Regions from separate parts of the Streptomyces clavuligerus genome, predicted to be linked through region 3. Evidence: predicted binding sites of a transcription regulator. Region 3 holds the regulator's gene; each other region holds the start of a gene.
The links. Region 3 encodes HrcA, which represses chaperone genes, less so after heat shock. Its sites were predicted from a motif close to TTNGCACTCNGNNNNNCNGAGTGCNAA; they were not measured.
Positions count from the first base shown of each region.

Region 1 (6,669 bases), 1.8 Mb from region 3:
GGTGGCGCGCTGCGGCCTGCCGGACGATTCGGGGACCATGTCGCGAACCTAGCCCGTACCGCGCCGCCTCAAACGTATGTCCCCTTTTCTTTGTGGCTCGGTTCGCCTCCGGGGTGCTGGAGCGTGCGCCGACGGACGCCCCTTTTTGTGGCTCGGTTCGCCTCCGGGATGCCAGAGCGTGCGCCGACGGTCGACCGTGCTCGGTTCCTCGTTCCTCGGAACCTCCGCGCGCTCTCCACTTTCGGCACCCGCGGCACCCCTTCGGCTCACTCGCCGCAGGGGCAAGGCAAACGCCCGGCCCAGGGGCGAGGTGCGGGGCCATCGTCCAGTCCTGGAGACGGGCGGGGCGGGGGCGCGCTCCCCGCTTTCGGCAGCCACGCGCCCCATGGCTTACTCGCCCTGGGGTCAAGGCGGACATCCAGCCCAAAAACACGGGGGCGCGCGCGGCGCCTGCGGCACCCCTTCAGCTCACTCGCCGGGCGTGCCGGGTCAGGGCGGGGCGGAGGCAGTCGTCCACGCGGGGACGGGATACGGGCGCATCGCATCGGCTCACCCACCCCGGGCGGACCTCCCGGGGGAACCGCCCCGGGCCGGGGCCATCGTCCGCGCACGCACAGGGGCCAAGGCAGACGTCCACGTGGGGACGGGGTACGGGGGCAGGGCCTCACTCGCCCCCGGGGCCGGGGGAATCGTCCACCCATGCCATGGGGCCCGGGCGGCACCCCTTCGGCCCGCTCGGCCCGCGGCGGTGCCGGGCGGCGGCGAGTCCCACGGCCGCCGCCGCGGCCAGGCTGAGCCCGAGACCGACGAGGAACCACAGGTAAGACCCGATGAATCCCATGAACGGGATGGTCACCGAGGGTCCGGGCTCAGGCCGCGCGACGCGCCGCGTACTCCGGGATCTCCCGCATCGGCGGCCGTTCCTCGGTGTCCACGGCGTGGGTGCGCGGGACGAACCCGTCGGCGCCCCGTTCGAACTGGGTGAGCGCGGGCCGCACCAGATGGCCGGGTTTCAGCCGGAGCTGCGCGGTGCGGTAGATCGCGGCGGCCATCCGTCCCAGCGCCTGGCCGTCCTGGTGGCGGTGGACCCGGCGGCCGACATCGACCTGGGCGAGCCCGTCCAGGCCCACCAGGTGCAGGGCGTCGACCAGCAGTCCCAGCTCGACGCCGTACCCCACGGGGAAGGGGAGCCGTTCGAGGAGGGAGCGGCGGGCCGCGTACTCGCCGCCGAGCGGCTGTACGAATCCGGCCAACTGCGGCCAGTGCAGATTGAGCAGCGGCCGGGCCACCAGCTCGGTCACCCGGCCGCCCTGTCCGGGCGCCCCGGCCAGCGGACGGTCGTACATCGCCTTCACCAGGCTCACCCCGGGGTCGGTGAGCAGCGGTCCGACGATCCCGGAGACGAAGTCCGCGGAGAACTCCTCCAGGTCGGCGTCGACGTAGCAGACGATGTCACCGCTCGTCACCATGAGTGACCGCCACAGCACCTCCCCCTTGCCGGGGAGGGCCGGCATCCGGGGCAGGATCGCGTCCCGGTGGACCACTCGCGCGCCCGCCGCCGCGGCCCGTTCGGCGGTGCGGTCGGTGGAGCCGGAATCGATCACCACCAGCTCGTCAACAAGCGGAACGGCCTCCATCAGTTCGCGTCTGATCACGGAGACGATGGCTCCGACCGTCGACTCCTCGTTGAGCGCGGGCAGCACCACGCTGACGGTGGTCCCACGCTTGGCGGCCAGGATCCCCGGCAGCGGGCGGTCGGCCGCCGACCAGGAACGCCTGCTCAGCCAGCGCTCCACTTCATCGAGCACGTTCGCCCATCTCCCCACGGTGTGTGACGCATCTCGCGGTTCGGACGGCTGTCTCAGCCGCCCCCACCTTCCGTTACAGTCTTGAACAACGCGGAGTCCCGTCGCATGTCGGGTCCGGCGTCCGGCGTTGCGACGGCTGTCCCGACAGACACCCCGCGCACGCCTCCACAATCGAATACCGCTCATCCAGAGGGGCAGAGGGAAACGGCCCGTTGAAGCCCCGGCAACCCTCCAGCCGGTCTCGTCGCGCACAGCGCAGCGGGGCTCCCGGCTCGGGAAGGTGCCAATTCCGTCTCATGGCGAAACGCGTCATGAGGAAGATGAGGAGAAAGGGCCTCGCCTCCATGGCTGTGCAGACCGTCGCAAACACCGCCGACGCCACCGGTTCCACCACCCCCGCCCCTGATCTGGGCCCCGCCGCGGCACTCTCCTGTCGCGAGTGCGGTGAGCGCTTCCCGCTCGGCCCGATCTTCGCCTGTGTCTCGTGTTTCGGCCCGCTGGAGGTCGCGTACGAGCTGCCCGCGGGCGGCCCGGAGGAGCTGCGGCGGCGGATCGAGGCCGGCCCGAAGAACATCTGGCGCTACGCCCCGCTGCTGCCGGTCCCCGCCGACGTGGCCGGCAAGCCCAGTCTGAACCCCGGCTTCACCCAGCTGGTGCAGGCCGACAACCTCGCCCGTGAACTGGGCGTGACCGGCGGCCTGTACATCAAGGACGACTCCGGCAACCCCACCCACTCCTTCAAGGACCGGGTCGTGGCGATCGCCGTCGAGGCGGCCCGCGCCTTCGGCTTCACCACCCTCTCCTGCTCCTCGACCGGCAACCTCGCGGGCGCGGTCGGCGCGGCGGCGGCCCGTGCGGGCTTCCGCTCCTGCGTCTTCATCCCGCACGACCTGGAGCAGGGCAAGGTCGTCATGGCCGCCGTCTACGGCGGCGAGCTGGTGGGCATCGAGGGCACCTACGACGATGTGAACCGCTTCTGCTCGGAGCTGATCGGCGACCCGCTCGGCGAGGGCTGGGGCTTCGTCAACGTCAATCTGCGCCCGTACTACGGCGAGGGCTCCAAGACGCTGGCGTACGAGATCTGCGAGCAGCTCGGCTGGCGGCTGCCGGACCAGATCGTGATCCCCATCGCCTCCGGTTCCCAGCTCACCAAGATCGACAAGGGGCTCCAGGAGCTGATCAAGCTGGGTCTGGTCGAGGACCGCCCCTACAAGATCTTCGGCGCCCAGGCGGAGGGCTGCTCCCCCGTGTCGGCCGCCTACAAGGCCGGGCACGACGTGGTGCGCCCGGTGAAGCCGGACACCATCGCCAAGTCGCTGGCCATCGGCAACCCGGCCGACGGCCCCTATGTGCTGGACATCGCCCGCCGCACCGGCGGCGCGGTGGAGGACGTCACCGACGGGCAGATCGTGGACGCGATCAAGCTCCTCGCCCGGACCGAGGGGATCTTCGCCGAGACCGCGGGCGGCGTGACCGTCGGGGTGACCCGGAAGCTGATCGAGAACGGGGTACTGGACCCGGCGCTCACCACCGTCGTGCTCAACACCGGCGACGGGCTCAAGACCCTGGACGCGGTCGCGCCGACCAGCGGACCCACGGCGACCATCCGGCCGAGCCTGGAGGCGTTCCGCGCCGCCGGTCTCGCCACCGACTGAGCGACCGCCCGTTCCGCCCGCGCGGCAGCCGCGCCCCCGGCCCGCGCACGCCCCCGCCGCCCCGCCGACCGACGGCGTCCGACGACGACCACCCCTGGAGCACCCCATGAGCGTCACCGTCCGCATCCCGACCATTCTGCGCACCTACACCGACGGCCGGTCCGAGGTCCCCGCCGAGGGCACCACCCTCGCCGAGGTGATCGCCGACCTGGAGAAGAACCACGCCGGAATCGCCGCGCGCGTCCTCGACGACGCGGGGAAGCTGCGCCGTTTTGTGAACGTCTACGTCAATGACGACGATGTCCGATTCGAGCAGGGTCTGGAGACCGCGACGCCCGACGGCGCCGGTGTCTCGATCATCCCCGCGGTCGCCGGCGGCTGAACCCGTCGCACTTACGCAACGTCACTTCAATTGCCCCCTCCGTAAGACAAACGGAGGGGGCAATTCTGCATGGTTGAGCGCGCTACAGTTGGGGAACGCCCCCGGGCCGGAGTCTTCGAGCGCCCTATGGGAATGCGCCCGGGCGCGATAAGAAGCAGCCAATGTGCTCATTGATTTTGTCTTGTTAGTCTCCTTTGCCGGGCCCGACTTGCCCTGGAATTTCGTGAATTCTCGGCAATTGTCCCTTCCTGTGCTCCCGGAATTCTCGTCCGATTGACCTGTTGCAGAGGGCAGTTGGGCAGATACATTCAGCCGCGGTCGACGCGTTCCGACGCACACCTGTGGGGCCTTCGTCCCGTCTTCGACGGAGTTGGCGCAACGGGTGAGATCTGACCCGGGTCCGCGAAGTGCGGTCCTGCGCAAGGGCCAGTAATAGGGGAGTTAGGCATGGCTCAGGGCACCGTCAAGTGGTTCAACGCGGAGAAGGGGTACGGCTTCATCGCGGTCGACGGTGGTGCGGACGTATTCGTCCACTACAGCGCGATCCAGATGGACGGCTACCGCACCCTGGAGGAGGGTCAGCGAGTCGAGTTCGAAATCTCGCAGGGTCAGAAGGGCCCGCAGGCTGACATGGTGAAGCTGACGGCCTGAGCAGGCCGCGGCCCACGGGCCGGACCGGACGGACCGCGCACGCGGACCGGACGGACCGGACAGCCCGCGCCGTCCGCGAGGGCGGTCTGCGACGCGATCGGCCACCGACACGCTCACGCATGTGGGGTCCGCATCCCGGAGACGGGGTGCGGACCCCACATGCGTTCCCGGGCCCGGACAGGTGCCCCCGGGTCCGCGCGGCCCCGGCACAGACGCGAGTGAGCCCCGCCGCAGACGCGGGTGAGCCCCCGGACAGACGCGCGCGGGACTCGGCACAGAGGCGGGTGAGCCCCGGCACAGACATGGGCGGACGCCGCGGACCGGCAGGCTCCGGACCCGGGCGCGCACCGGGCCGCGGACCCGTTCCCGGCCGGTCCCGCACCCCCCGTGAGGGTCCCGTTCTCTCCAAGGCGCTTGCACTCTCCCTAGGCGAGTGCTAATCATTGGCGTTAGCACTCTCCCAGTGAGAGTGACAAAAGAAGGACCGGGTCGGTGAGGTCCGCAGGCCGGGTGGGCGGGAGCCCACAGGGTGTGCAGGGCCGTCCGTCGCGGGCGCCAGCGCGGTCCGCCAGAGCTTCCCACCAGTCCGTGGAGGACACTTCACATGGCAAAGATCATCGCGTTCGACGAGGAGGCGCGGCGCGGCCTTGAGCGCGGTATGAACCAGCTCGCCGACGCCGTCAAGGTCACCCTCGGTCCCAAGGGGCGGAACGTCGTCCTGGAGAAGAAGTGGGGCGCGCCCACGATCACCAACGATGGTGTGTCCATCGCCAAGGAGATCGAGCTGGAGGACCCGTACGAGAAGATCGGCGCCGAGCTGGTCAAGGAAGTCGCCAAGAAGACGGACGACGTCGCCGGTGACGGCACGACGACCGCCACGGTCCTGGCTCAGGCGCTGGTCCGCGAGGGTCTGCGCAACGTCGCCGCCGGCGCCAACCCGATGGCCCTGAAGCGCGGTATCGAGAAGGCCGTCGAGGCCGTCTCCGCCGCCCTGCTGGAGCAGGCGAAGGACGTGGAGACCAAGGAGCAGATCGCCTCCACCGCCTCCATCTCCGCCGCCGACACCCAGATCGGCGAGCTGATCGCCGAGGCCATGGACAAGGTCGGCAAGGAAGGCGTCATCACCGTCGAGGAGTCCCAGACCTTCGGTCTGGAGCTGGAGCTCACCGAGGGTATGCGCTTCGACAAGGGCTACATCTCGGCGTACTTCGCCACCGACATGGAGCGTATGGAGGCGTCCCTGGACGACCCGTACATCCTGATCGTGAACTCCAAGATCGGCAATGTGAAGGACCTCCTTCCGCTGCTGGAGAAGGTCATGCAGTCGGGCAAGCCGCTGCTGATCATCGCCGAGGACGTCGAGGGCGAGGCCCTGTCCACGCTGGTCGTCAACAAGATCCGTGGCACCTTCAAGTCCGTCGCCGTCAAGGCCCCGGGCTTCGGCGACCGCCGCAAGGCCATGCTGAACGACATCGCCATCCTCACCGGCGGCACGGTCATCTCCGAGGAGGTCGGCCTCAAGCTGGAGAACGCCGGCCTGGACCTGCTGGGCCGCGCCCGCAAGGTCGTCATCACCAAGGACGAGACCACCATCGTCGACGGTGCCGGTGACAGCGACCAGGTTGCCGGTCGCGTCAACCAGATCCGCGCCGAGATCGAGAACTCCGACTCGGACTACGACCGCGAGAAGCTCCAGGAGCGTCTGGCGAAGCTGGCCGGCGGCGTGGCCGTCATCAAGGCCGGTGCCGCGACCGAGGTCGAGCTCAAGGAGCGCAAGCACCGCATCGAGGACGCCGTGCGCAACGCGAAGGCGGCCGTCGAGGAGGGCATCGTCGCCGGTGGCGGCGTGGCGCTGCTCCAGGCTTCCGCCGTCTTCGACAAGCTGGAGCTGACGGGCGACGAGGCCACCGGTGCCAACGCCGTCCGCCTGGCCCTGGAGGCCCCGCTCAAGCAGATCGCCGTCAACGGCGGCCTTGAGGGCGGCGTCGTGGTCGAGAAGGTGCGCAACCTGACCCCGGGTCACGGTCTGAACGCCGCGACCGGCGAGTACGTGGACATGATCGCCGAGGGCATCCTCGACCCGGCGAAGGTGACCCGTTCCGCGCTCCAGAACGCCGCCTCCATCGCGGCGCTCTTCCTCACCACCGAGGCCGTCATCGCCGACAAGCCGGAG
Region 1 is NZ_CP027858.1:2,938,183-2,944,851, forward strand. It holds gene CRV15_RS12210 (alpha,alpha-trehalose-phosphate synthase (UDP-forming)) at 1-39, opposite strand, end outside; gene CRV15_RS35910 (hypothetical protein) at 665-841, opposite strand; gene CRV15_RS12220 (glucosyl-3-phosphoglycerate synthase) at 870-1,808, opposite strand; SAM riboswitch class I at 1,988-2,135, shown strand; gene thrC (threonine synthase) at 2,153-3,463, shown strand; gene CRV15_RS12230 (MoaD/ThiS family protein) at 3,570-3,845, shown strand; gene CRV15_RS12235 (cold-shock protein) at 4,293-4,496, shown strand; gene groL (chaperonin GroEL) at 5,101-6,669, shown strand, end outside.
Region 1: a site for HrcA is predicted at 4,910-4,936, ahead of groL (chaperonin GroEL). Genes of this name have one in related genera too.

Region 2 (6,669 bases), 2.2 Mb from region 3:
TTCCTCCAGGTCCACGAGGAGTACTGGACGATCACCTCCGAGGTCCGGGAGATCGTCGGGGGCTGACCTCCCCGTCCGGCTGTTTGCCCCCCGTTCGCGCGGGTGTTCTGATGGCCCGGTGACAGCAGCGAACGCGGTGGAAGCGGTCTACCGGATCGAGTCGGCGCGGATCATCGCCGGTGTCACCCGGATCGTCCGCGATGTCGGCATAGCCGAGGAGATCGCGCAGGACGCCCTGGTCGCCGCGTTGGAACGCTGGCCCGAGTCAGGCGTCCCGGACAACCCGGGCGCCTGGCTCATGGCCACCGCGAAACACCGCGCCATCGATCTCGTCCGGCGCAAGGAGACCTACGCGCGCAAGCTGGCCGAGGTGGGACGGGCGCTGGAGGACATCCCCCCGCCGGAGCCCGCCGACCCGGCCGGGATCGACGACGATGTGCTGCGGCTCGTCTTCACCGCCTGCCACCCGGTGCTCTCCACCGACGCCCGGATCGCGCTCACCCTCCGGCTCGTCGGCGGGCTGACCACCGAGGAGATCGCCCGCGCCTTCCTCACCCGCGAGCCGACCGTCGCCCAGCGGATCGTGCGCGCCAAACGCACCCTCGCGGGCGCGGGCGTCCCCTTCGAGGTGCCCTACGGCCAGGAGCGCGCCGCCCGGCTCGGCTCCGTCCTGGAGGTCATCTACCTGATCTTCAACGAGGGCTACTCCGCCACGGCGGGCGACGACTGGCTGCGCCCCGCGCTCTGCGAGGACGCGACCCGTCTGGCCCGGGTGCTCACGGGGCTCGTCCCGCAGGAGCCGGAGGCGCACGGGCTGGCCGCGCTGCTGGAGCTCCAGGCGTCCCGCACCGCCGCGCGCACCGGCCCGGACGGGCAGCCGGTGCTGCTCGCCGACCAGAACCGCGCCCGCTGGGACCGGCTCCTCATCCGCCGGGGCTTCCTCGCGCTCGAACGCGGCAGGGAACGGGCCGAGGCGCCCGGCCCCTATCTGCTCCAGGCGGCCATCGCGGCGTGCCACGCGCGGGCGCCGCGGTACGAGGACACCGACTGGGCCACCATCGCGGCGCTGTACGGGCAGCTCGCCCGGGTCGCCCCCTCCCCGGTGGTCGAACTCAACCGCGCGGTCGCCGTCTCCATGTCCGAGGGGCCCGGGGCGGCCCTGGCCCTCGTCGACGCCCTCGCCGAGGCGCCCGCGCTGCGCGACTACCATCTGCTGCCCAGCGTCCGCGCCGACCTCCTCGCCCGCCTCGGCCGCACCACGGAGGCCCGCGCCGAACTCCACCGCGCCGCCACCCTCACCCGCAACGCCGCCGAACGCTCCCTGCTGCTGACCCGCGCTGAACGGCTGCTCCCGCCCCGTGCGTGAGCGGACCACCGCCCCGCCCCGGGACGGTTCCCCGGGGCGCGTGCGCCCTCACCCTCTGCCCCTGCCCCGTCCCTGGGCCGGCTGTTTGCCTTGGCCCTGCGGGTGAGTGGGCCGTGGGGACGCGTGGCTGCCGGGAGCGGAGCGCGCGCCCCTGGCTCTTGGGCCGGGCGTCCGCCTCCGTCCTGCGGCGGGTGAGCCGAAGGGGTGCCGCGGGTGCCGGGAGCAGAGAGCAGGCCCCCGCCTCGTGGGCTCTTGGGCCGGGCGTTTGCCTCGCCCCTGTGTTTTTGGGCTGGACGTCTGCCTTGTCCTCGGGGCGAGTGAGCCGAAGGGGTGCCGCGGGTGCCGAAAGTGGAGAGCGCGCGCAGGCCGTGAGGAACGAGCGGCCGAGCACGGTCGACCGTCGGCGCACGCTTCAGCGCCCCGGAGGCGAACCGAGCCACAAAGAAAGGGGCTGTCCGATGAGCATGCTTGGGGCGCCGTCGACCCTGGTGAGGAAGACCGTCGCCATGTTCGGCCCCTTGGGCTTGACGCGGCGGCGGACTTCTTCCGGTTCCACCGCGGAGCCGCGTTTTTTCACGGTCAGGGTGCCGATCTCCCGTTCGCGTACCAGTGCTTTGAGGTTCTTCAGATGGAACGGGAGTACATCCGTGATCTCGTACGCGGTGGTGAACGGCGGCCCGGGGTGTGCCTCGTCGGAGGTGATGTAGGCGATGGTCGCGTCGATGAGCCCGCCGTTCAGCTCTTCGGCGATCTCGGCGACGAGGTGGGCCCGGATCGCCGCGCCGTCCGGTTCGTACAGGTAGCGGCCGACGGGCCGTACCGGCGGGTCGGGCAGTCGCCGTCCGGTGAGTGAGTGTCCGCCGGGGAGCAGCGTGGCCCGTACGGTGCCGGGTTCGGTGCCCGACCACAGCACGGCTTCCTTGACGTCTCCCTCGTACGAGATCCATTCCGCGGCGAAGTCGTCGGGGACGAGTTCGTGCGGCACTCCGGGGGCGATTTTCAGTGCGGCGTGGGGGCGGGTGCGGGCGGAGGCGATGGCCCAGGACAGGGGAGGGGAGTAGGACTCGGGGTCGAAGATGCGGCCCCGGCCGCCGCGGCGGGCCGGGTCGACGAAGACGGCGTCGTATGCCGTGGTGTCGACCTCGGTGACGTCGGCTTCGCGTACCTCGATCAGTTCCGTGAGCCCGAGGGCGCGGGCGTTGGCGCGGGCCACGGACGCGGTCAGCGGGTCGCGGTCCACGGCCAGGACCCGGATGCCCGCGCGGGCGAGCGCGATCGCGTCTCCGCCGATGCCGCTGCACAGGTCGGCGACGGAGCGTACCCCGAGTGCGGCGAAGCGTCCGGCGCGGTATTCGGCGACGGCCTTCCGTGTCGCCTGTTCGACGCCGTGGGGGGTGAAGTACATGCGGTGCGCGTCCTCGGCGCCGAATTTCGCCACCGCGCGCTGTCGCAGCCGGGCCTGCCCGATCGCCGCGGACACCAGCTCGGCCGGGTGGGTGCGGCGCAGCCGGGTGGCGATCGCCAGTTCCCGCGCGGGGTCGTGGTCGCGCAGGGTGCCCAGCAGGGCCTGGCCCTCGTCGGTGAGGAGCGGGGAGAGGTCGTTCACCCGGCCATTGTGGGCCAGCCGGGGGACGGTCCGCTTCCGGTGGCGGTGTCGGAGCGGCCGGGCGCCGGTGTCCTGCCAGGATCGAGCGCCATGAAGCTGAACAGACAAAAGGAAAAAAATACCGCAAAGCTCAGACGGGTGAAACGGCGCAGGACCGCCGCCGCTGCCGCCGCGCTGCTCGCCGCCCTCGCCACGTCCGCGTGCACGGCCGGGGACGGCGCGGGCGGCGGCGCCCCCGGCCCGCAGGCGGCGCGGCGGCAGGCGGGGCCGCCCGGGTCGCCGGTCGACAGGGCCGAGCGGGCCCGCCGGACCCAGGCGCTGCGGGCCGCGGCGGCGGCGAAATGGGGGCTGGACCGGGTCCCGCTCGTCGCACCCCCGCCGCCCGCCGCCAAGCCGGAGCTGACCACCCGGGCGGGCTTCGAGGTGGCGGGCCACGACACGCTGCCGCCGGTCTTCACCACCGTCCCGGTGACCGAACGGGTCGTCTTCCTCACCATCGACGACGGCCGGGAGAAGGACCCGGAGCTGCTGCGGATGATGTCCGAGCTCCAGATCCCGTACAGCTCGTTCCTCAGCGACTACCTGATCAGCGACGACTATCCGTACTTCCAGGAGATGCGCGACCGGGGCACCGCCCTGCACAACCACACCCTGAACCACCGCTATATGCCCGGTCTCGACTACGCCGCGCAGAAACGGGAGATCTGCGGCCAGCAGGACCGGCTCGCCCGGCGGTACGGGCAGCGCCCGCCGCTCTTCCGCCCGCCGTACGGGAACTACAACCAGGACACCCTGCGCGCGGCCAAGGCGTGCGGGATCAAGGCCGTGCCGCTCTGGGCGGCGGAGGCGTTCCCCGACCGCATGGAGTGGCGGGAGTGGGACCGGGATCTGCACCCCGGGGACATCATCCTCACCCACTTCCGGGGGACGGACGAGTGGGACGGCACCATGCCCGACATGATCCGCCAGGTCATGCGGACCGTCACGGAGAAGGGATACGCGGTGGCCCGGCTGGAGGACTACGTCTGAGGGCGCCCGGGAGGGCCCGGCGGGGGGCGGGCCGGCGGCGGCCGGAGGGGCCGGGCGCGTCCGTCCGGGGTGACGCCAGGGGGTCGTATCTGGCACTCCGCTTGACCGAGTGCTAAGCGCGGTCATAGTCTCGCTCTGGCACTCCCCACAGGAGAGTGCCAACACAGCGACGGGCAGGTCCGGCACCCGCGACGACGGATCGACCTGGTCGCCACCTCAGACAGTTAACCCCGTGAGATCTCCGAAGGGGGAGGTCGGATCGTGACGACCACCAGCTCCAAGGTTGCCATCAAGCCGCTCGAGGACCGCATCGTGGTCCAGCCGCTCGACGCCGAGCAGACCACGGCCTCCGGCCTGGTCATCCCGGACACCGCGAAGGAGAAGCCCCAGGAGGGCGTCGTCCTCGCCGTGGGCCCGGGCCGTTTCGAGAACGGCGAGCGCCTGCCGCTCGACGTCCAGGTCGGCGACGTCGTGCTCTACAGCAAGTACGGCGGCACCGAGGTGAAGTACAGCGGCGAGGAGTACCTCGTCCTCTCGGCCCGCGACGTGCTCGCGATCATCGAGAAGTAATTCACCCCAGTTTTTCGTACATCGCGCCCCTGGCCCCGCCGAATGACACCATCCGGGCGCCGGGGGCGCGATGTTTGTCTAGCGGTTCGTATCACGAAGAGGACTGAGACGCTCCCATGGCGAAGATCCTGAAGTTCGACGAGGACGCCCGTCGCGCCCTTGAGCGCGGCGTCAACAAGCTCGCCGACACCGTCAAGGTGACCATCGGCCCCAAGGGCCGCAATGTCGTCATCGACAAGAAGTTCGGTGCCCCCACCATCACCAACGACGGTGTGACGATCGCCCGCGAGGTGGAGATCGAGGACCCGTACGAGAACCTGGGCGCCCAGCTCGTGAAGGAGGTGGCGACCAAGACCAACGACATCGCGGGTGACGGCACCACCACCGCCACCGTGCTGGCCCAGGCGCTGGTCCGCGAGGGTCTGCGCAACGTCGCCGCGGGCGCCTCCCCGGCCTCCGTGAAGAAGGGCATCGACGCCGCGGTCAAGGCCGTCTCCGAGGAGCTTCTCGCGACCGCCCGTCCGATCGAGGACAAGTCCGACATCGCCGCCGTCGCCGCGCTCTCCGCGCAGGACACGCAGGTCGGCGAGCTGGTCGGCGAGGCCATGGACAAGGTCGGCAAGGACGGCGTCATCACCGTCGAGGAGTCCAACACCTTCGGTCTGGAGCTGGACTTCACCGAGGGCATGGCCTTCGACAAGGGCTACCTCTCCCCGTACATGGTCACCGACCAGGAGCGGATGGAGGCCGTCCTGGAGGACCCGTACATCCTCATCAACCAGGGCAAGATCTCCGCGATCCAGGACCTGCTGCCGCTGCTGGAGAAGGTCATCCAGGCGGGTGGCTCCAAGCCGCTGCTGATCATCGCCGAGGACGTCGAGGGCGAGGCCCTGTCCACCCTCGTCGTGAACAAGATCCGCGGCACGTTCAACGCCGTGGCCGTCAAGGCCCCCGGCTTCGGCGACCGCCGCAAGGCGATGCTCCAGGACATGGCCATCCTCACCGGTGCCACCGTCATCGCCGAGGAGGTCGGCCTCAAGCTCGACCAGGCCGGTCTGGACGTGCTGGGCACCGCCCGCCGCGTCACCATCACCAAGGACGACACCACCATCGTCGACGGTGGCGGCAGCTCCGAGGACGTCGCGGCCCGCGTCGCCCAGATCAAGGCCGAGATCGAGACCACCGACTCGGACTGGGACCGCGAGAAGCTCCAGGAGCGCCTGGCCAAGCTGGCCGGCGGTGTCTGCGTGATCCGTGTCGGCGCCGCCACCGAGGTGGAGCTGAAGGAGAAGAAGCACCGTCTGGAGGACGCCATCTCCGCGACCCGCGCCGCGGTCGAGGAGGGCATCGTCTCCGGTGGTGGCTCCGCGCTCGTCCACGCCGTGAAGGTGCTGGAGGGCAACCTCGGCAAGGAGGGCGACGAGGCCACCGGTGTCGCCGTCGTCCGCCGCGCCGCCGTCGAGCCGCTGCGCTGGATCGCCGAGAACGCCGGCCTGGAGGGCTACGTCATCGTCTCCAAGGTCGCCGAGCTGGAGAAGGGCCAGGGCTACAACGCCGCCTCCGGCGAGTACGGCGACCTGGTCAAGGCCGGTGTCATCGACCCGGTCAAGGTCACCCGTTCCGCCCTGGAGAACGCCGCCTCCATCGCCTCCCTGCTGCTCACGACCGAGACCCTGGTCGTCGAGAAGAAGGAAGAGGAGCCGGCGGACGCGGGCCACGGTCACGGCCACTCCCACTGAGGACCGGATGACCCACTGAGGACCGGACCGCCCAGGGGCCGCCGAGGCCCCGCCGGAGCGGATACCGGAGTCAGTGGCTCCGACCGGCCCGGTGCCCCCGTCGCGGGGGCACCGGGCCGGTCCCGTTTTTCCGGCCCCCGGCTCCGGGCGCGCCCGGCTCAGGCGCCGTACCGCAGCTCGTCGCGGCGCACCGGCGAGGCGAAGGGCAGCCCCCGCGCGAACCGCTCCAGCTCGTCCAGGGCCCGTTCCGCCAGCCGGTGCACCTCGCCCCCGAGAGAGCCCGCGACATGCGGGGTCAGCAGCACGTTCGGCAGGGTGTAGAGCAGGGAGTCCGGGGCCGGGGGCTCGGGGTCGGTCAC
Region 2 is NZ_CP027858.1:2,467,832-2,474,500, reverse strand. It holds gene CRV15_RS10020 (YciI family protein) at 1-66, shown strand, start outside; gene CRV15_RS10015 (RNA polymerase sigma factor) at 119-1,366, shown strand; gene CRV15_RS10010 (THUMP-like domain-containing protein) at 1,779-2,972, opposite strand; gene CRV15_RS10005 (polysaccharide deacetylase family protein) at 3,111-4,001, shown strand; gene groES (co-chaperone GroES) at 4,263-4,571, shown strand; gene groL (chaperonin GroEL) at 4,688-6,310, shown strand; gene CRV15_RS09990 (hydroxyacid dehydrogenase) at 6,469-6,669, opposite strand, start outside.
Region 2: a site for HrcA is predicted at 4,091-4,117, ahead of groES (co-chaperone GroES). Genes of this name have one in related genera too.

Region 3 (6,669 bases):
CGACACGGGGGTACGGGCGTCGGAGCCCGTCCCGCGCCTGGTGGCTAACGGCCGTTGAACGCGTCCTTCAGCCGGGAGAACAACCCCTGCTGCCCGGGCTGGAACTGCCCCATCGGGCGCTCCTCGCCCCGCAGCTTCGCCAGCTCGCGCAGCAGCCGCTCCTGCTCGGTGTCCAGCTTGGTCGGGGTCATGACCTCGACATGGACGATCAGATCGCCGCGTCCGCCGCCCCGCAGATGGGTGACGCCCCGGCCGTGCAGCGGGATCGACTGCCCGGACTGGGTGCCCGGCCGGATGTCGACCTCCTCCAGCCCGTCCAGGGTCTCCAGCGGCACCTTCGTCCCGAGCGCGCCCGCTGTCATCGGGATCGTCACCGTGCAGTGGAGATCGTCGCCGCGCCGCTGGAAGACCGGGTGGGGCAGCTCATGGATCTCGACATAGAGATCACCGGCCGGGCCGCCGCCGGGGCCGACCTCGCCCTCTCCCGCGAGCTGGATCCGGGTGCCGTTGTCGACACCCGCCGGGATCTTCACCGTCAGTGTGCGGCGCGAGCGGACCCGTCCGTCACCCGCGCACTCCGGGCACGGCGTCGGGACTACGGTCCCGAAGCCCTGGCACTGGGGGCAGGGGCGGGAGGTCATGACCTGGCCCAGGAAGGACCGTGTGACCTGCGAGACCTCACCACGGCCCCGGCACATGTCACAGGTCTGCGCCGAGGTGCCCGGCGCCGCGCCCTCACCCGAGCAGGTGGTGCAGACGACGGCCGTGTCGACCTGGATGTCCTTGGTGGTGCCGAAGGCCGCCTCGTTGAGCTCGATCTCCAGCCGGATCATCGCGTCCTGGCCGCGCCGGGTCCGCGAGCGCGGTCCCCGCTGCGACGCCGTTCCGAAGAACGCGTCCATGATGTCCGAGAAGTTCCCGAAGCCACCGGCGCCGAAGCCACCCGCGCCCGCACCGCCCGACTGGGAGAGCGGATCGCCGCCGAGGTCGTAGACCTGCTTCTTCTGCGGGTCCGACAGCACCTCGTAGGCGGCGTTGATCTCCTTGAACCGCTCCTGGGTCTTCGGATCGGGGTTGACATCCGGGTGCAGCTCGCGGGCGAGCCGCCGGAATGCCTTCTTGATCTCGTCCTGGGAAGCGTCGCGGCGCACGCCGAGTACGGCGTAGTAGTCCGTGGCCACTTACGACTCCGCCAGGATCTGTCCGACGTAACGTGCCACTGCGCGTACTGCTCCCATCGTTCCGGGGTAGTCCATGCGGGTCGGTCCGACCACGCCGAGTTTGGCGACTGCCTCGTCGCCCGAACCGTAGCCGACCGAGACCACGGACGTTGCGTTGAGCCCTTCATGGGCGTTCTCGTGACCAATGCGGACGGTCATGCCCATACCGCCCGACTCCTTGGCCTCTCCGAGCAGCTTGAGCAGCACCACATGCTCCTCCAGCGCCTCCAGGACGGGCCGGATCGTCAGCGGGAAGTCATGACCGAAACGGGTGAGGTTCGCCGTGCCGCCGATCATCAGCCGCTCCTCCTTCTCCTCCACCAGGGTCTCCAGCAGAGTGGAGAGAACGGTGGAGACGGCCCCCCGGTCCTCGGGCTCGAAGGAGTCGCCGAGGTCCTGCACCAGATGGGGCACGTCCGTGAAGCGACGGCCCACGACCCGGCTGTTGAGCCGCGCCCGCAGATCGGCGAGGAGATTCTCCCCGACCGGCGCCGGGCAGTCGACCAGGCGCTGCTCGACCCGTCCGGTGTCCGTGATCAGTACCAGCATCAGCCGCGCGGGAGCCAGGGACAGCAGCTCCACATGCCGGACGGTGGAACGGGTGAGCGAGGGGTACTGCACGACCGCGACCTGACGGGTGAGCTGCGCCAGCAGCCGCACCGTACGGCCCACGACGTCGTCGAGGTCCACGGCGCCGTCGAGGAAGCTCTGGATCGCCCGGCGCTCGGCCGCCGACAGCGGCTTGACCCCGGCGAGCTTGTCCACGAACAGGCGGTAGCCCTTGTCCGTGGGGATCCGTCCCGCGCTGGTGTGGGGCTGGGCGATGAAGCCCTCGTCCTCCAGAACGGCCATGTCGTTGCGCACGGTCGCCGGGGAGACCCCGAGCTGATGACGCTCGGTGAGCGCCTTGGAGCCCACCGGCTCCTCCGTGCCCACATAGTCCTGGACGATGGCACGCAACACTTCGAGCCTGCGTTCACTGAGCATCGCGCGCACCTCCAGTGGTGTTCCCTCGGTCGTGCTTCGGTCACTGTCTGGCACTCACAGGTGGCGAGTGCCAGTTTTCCCCGTGCCAGTGTACGGCCGTGGGGTACACCCCTAGCAAGGGCGACCGACCACGCTACCGCGCGCCCGCGCTGGTCGTTGCCAGTAGCGTCGCGGTATGAACGTGAGTTGGGAAGACCTCGGCTGGGAGCGGCTGGCCGCGGGGGTGGGACGGCGCAGGCTCCCCGGCTGGGACGCGACCTGTGGATTGATCGTCGGCACGGAGGGCGTCCTCCTGTACGACACGGGCTCCACCCTCACCGAGGGCACGGAGCTGAGGGTCCAGGTGGAGACCCTGCTCGCGGGGAGGCACGTGACACATATCGCACTGAGCCATCCCCATTTCGACCATGTGATGGGCACCGCCGCGTTCCCGGGGGCGGAGGTCTTCGGCGCCGTGGGCCTGGACGCCCTGCTGCGGCGCGAACGGGAGGAGCTGCGGTCGGACGCCGTGCGCCACGGCGTGGACGGCGCGGAGGCGGCGCGCTCCGCGGAGCTGCTGGTGGCGCCGGGCCACCTGGTCACCGGGGAACGGATGCTGGACCTGGGGGGCGGACGGCGGGTGCTGCTCGCGAACGTGGGTCCCGGGCACACCGGCCACGATCTCGCCGTGCTGGTGCCGGGCGAGCCCGAGGTGGTGTTCTGCGGCGATCTGGTGGAGGAGTCCGGCGAGCCGCAGGCCGGTCCGGACGCCATCGGCGCGCGCTGGCCCGCCGCGCTGGACCGGCTGCTGGCGCTGGGCGGCGAGGACGCGGCCTATGTCCCCGGGCACGGCGCGGTGGTGGACGCGGCCTTCGTCCGGGCCCAGCGCGCGGCGCTGGCGGAGCGGTTCGCGGTGTCGTAGCGTCGGCCGGATGCGCAGCTACAGCCCCGATCTGACGCCCCCGTGGAAGCGGCCCGGCCGCCAGGCCGTCCCCGAGGTGCCCGCCGAACCCGATCTCGTGGTGGAGGAGGTGGCCACCGGGTACTGCGGGGCGGTGATCGGCTGCGAGGCCGGGACGGTGACCCTGGAGGACCGCTTCGGCAAGCGGCGGGTCTTCCCGCTCGCCCCGCGGGGCTTTCTGCTGGAGGGGAGCGTCGTCACCCTGGTCCGCCCGGCACGGTCGCCCGCCGCCCCGGCGCGCACCGCGTCGGGCTCGGTGGCCGTCCCCGGGACACGGGCCAGGGTGGCGCGGGCGGGCCGTATCTATGTCGAGGGCCGCCACGACGCCGAGCTGGTCGAACGGGTCTGGGGCGACGATCTGCGGATCGAGGGGGTGGTCGTCGAGTATCTGGAGGGCGTCGACGACCTGCCCGCCGTGGTCGCGGAGTTCGCGCCGGGGCCCGACGCCCGGCTGGGGGTGCTCGTGGACCATCTGGTGCCGGGGTCCAAGGAGTCCCGGATCGCCGCGTCGGTGACGGGGCCGGACGTCCTGGTCGTGGGGCACCCCTACATCGACGTCTGGGCGGCGGTGAAGCCGTCCTCGCTGGGCATCGGTGCCTGGCCGGCGGTCCCGCGCGGCCAGGACTGGAAGACGGGCGTCTGCCGGGCCCTGGGCTGGCCCGAGCGGACAGGCGCGGCCTGGCAGCACATCCTGTCGCGGGTCCACTCGTACAGGGACCTGGAGCCCGCGCTGCTGGGACGGGTGGAGGAGCTGATCGACTTCGTGACCGCGCCCCCGGGGGACGGGAACGGCTGACGGGGCCGGGCGCCCCCCCCCCCCGGTGGACGGGGAACGGCCGGCCCCCGGTGGGCAGGAGAACGGCCGGGGCTCAGTCGACGAGGTCGCGTACCACCGCGTCCGCCAGCAGGCGCCCCCTCAGGGTGAGCACGGCACGTCCCCCGTCGTACGCGGACGCTTCGAGCAGTCCGTCGGCGAGCGCGCGGCGCGCCGCTTCGAGCCCGGCGGGCCGCAGCAGCGACAGCGGCACCCCGTCGACGAGCCGCAGCTCCAGCAGGACCCGTTCGACCCGGCGGTCCTCGTCCGACAGCAGCTCCCGGCCCGCGCCCGGCGACCGGCCCTCGGCGAGCGCGGCGGCATAGGCGCCCGGGTGTTTCACGTTCCACCAGCGCACCCCGCCGACATGGCTGTGGGCCCCGGGTCCCGCGCCCCACCAGTCCGCGCCCCGCCAGTACAGCTCGTTGTGGAGGCAGCGCCCGGCCTCGGAGGTGGCCCAGTTGGACACCTCGTACCAGGAGTAGCCCGCTTCCGCGAGGACGGATTCGGCGATCAGATAGCGGTCGGCGTGCACGTCGTCGTCGGTCATCGGCACCTCGCCCCGGCGGATGCGCCGCGCGAGCTGGGTGCCCTCCTCCACGATCAGGGCGTACGCGGAGATGTGGTCGGGGCCCGCGCCGACCGCCGCCGTCAGGGACGCGCGCCAGTCCTCGTCGCTCTCGCCGGGGGTGCCGTAGATCAGGTCCAGGTTCACATGGCCGAAGCCCGCCGCACGCGCCTCGGCCACGCAGGCTTCGGGCCTGCCGGGGGTGTGGGTGCGGTCGAGCACCTTCAGGACATGCCGCCGGGCGCTCTGCATCCCGAACGAGATCCGGTTGAAGCCCCCGGCCCGCAGCTCCTCCAGATACTCCGGACCGACGGACTCCGGATTGGCCTCGGTGGTGATCTCCGCGTCCTCGGCGAGGCCGAACTCCTTCCGGACGGTCTCCACCATCGCCACCAGGTCCCGCGCGGGCAGCAGGGTGGGCGTACCGCCGCCGACGAAGACCGTGCGCACCGGGCGGGGGTCGTCGCCGAGCACCGTACGGGCGTGGCGGACCTCCTCCGCGACCGTCGCCGCGTAGTTGTCCCGGGAGGCGAGCACACCACCGGAACCGCGCAGCTCACTGGCGGTGTAGGTATTGAAGTCGCAGTAGCCGCAGCGGGTGGCGCAGTACGGCACGTGCAGATAGAAGGCGAGCGGCCGGTCGGCGGCGCCGTCGAGCGCGGCGGCCGGGAGCGACCCGTCCGGGGGCATGGGCTCACCGTCGGGCAGTACGGAAGGCATGCCCCCATTGTCCGTCACCCGGCCCGTGCCCCCGCCCCGGCCGGGCGGCCGGGGCGGATCAGCGCGGTCCGCGGGGGCGGCGGGAGGCCGTCAGCTCTCCCGGGCGCCCTGGTACATCTCGTCGATCAGGTGCTGGAACTCACGCTCGACCGCCGGGCGCTTCAGCTTGAGGCTCGGGGTGAGGTCGCCGTGCTCCACGTCGAGGTCCCGGGGCAGCAGCCGGAACTTCTTGATCGTCTGCCAGCGCTGGAGCCCCTCGTTCACCCGGGCCGCGTAGCCCTGGATCAGCTCCCGGGTGGCGGGCGCCGCCACCACCTCGGCGTAGGAGCGGCCGTCGAGCCCGTTCTCCTTCGCCCAGCCGAGCACCGTGGGCTCGTCGAGCGCGATCAGCGCGGTGCAGAAGTTCCGGTCCGCGCCGATGACCACGATGTTCGAGACGAAGGGGCAGGCGGCCTTGAACTGGATCTCGATCTCCGTCGGGGCGATGTACTTGCCGCCGGAGGTCTTGATCAGGTCCTTCTTGCGGTCGGTGATCCGCAGATAGCCGTCGGTGGAGAGTTCACCGATGTCGCCGGTGTGCAGCCAGCCGTCCGGCTCCAGCACCTCGGCGGTCTTCTCGGGCTGCCCGTGGTAGCCCTGCATGATGCCCGGGCCGCGCAGCAGGATCTCGCCGTCGTCGGCGATCCGCACCTCCGTGCCGGGCAGGGGTTTGCCGACCGTGCCGGTGCGGTAGGCCTCGCCCGGGTTGACGAAGGAGGCGGCGCTCGACTCGGTCAGCCCGTACCCCTCCAGGATGTGGATTCCGGCGCCCGCGAAGAAGTAGCCGATCTCCGGCGAGAGCGCGGCGGAGCCGGAGACGGCGGCGCGCAGCCTGCCGCCGAACGCCTCGCGCAGCTTGGAGTAGACGAGCGCGTCGGCGACCTTGTGCTTGGCGCTCAGCGCGAACGGGACGGAGCGGGTGCCCGTCCGGCGGAAGTTGTCCTGGCCGGCCTTGGCGTACTCGCGCGCGACCTCGGCGGCCCAGCGGAAGATCTTGTACTTGGCGGGTCCTCCGGCGCGCGCCTTGGCGGCGACGCCGTTGTAGACCTTCTCGAAGATCCGCGGCACGGCCGCCATATAGGTCGGCTGGACCACCGGCAGATTGTCGATGATCTTGTCGATGCGGCCGTCGACGGCGGTGACATGACCGACCTCGATCTGGCCGGAGGTCAGCACCTTGCCGAAGACATGCGCGAGCGGCAGCCAGAGGTACTGCACATCGTCCGCGTTGACCAGGCCGGAGGCCCCGATCGCCCGCGCCATGTACGACCAGTTGTCGTGCGGCAGGCGGACACCCTTGGGACGGCCGGTGGTGCCCGAGGTGTAGATCAGGGTCGCGAGCTGGTCGGAGGTGATCGCCCCGACGCGCTCCTTGACCGCT
Region 3 is NZ_CP027858.1:4,706,594-4,713,262, reverse strand. It holds gene dnaJ (molecular chaperone DnaJ) at 45-1,181, opposite strand; gene hrcA (heat-inducible transcriptional repressor HrcA) at 1,182-2,207, opposite strand; gene CRV15_RS19790 (MBL fold metallo-hydrolase) at 2,383-3,108, shown strand; gene CRV15_RS19785 (DUF3097 domain-containing protein) at 3,119-3,943, shown strand; gene hemW (radical SAM family heme chaperone HemW) at 4,017-5,249, opposite strand; gene CRV15_RS19775 (AMP-dependent synthetase/ligase) at 5,340-6,669, opposite strand, start outside.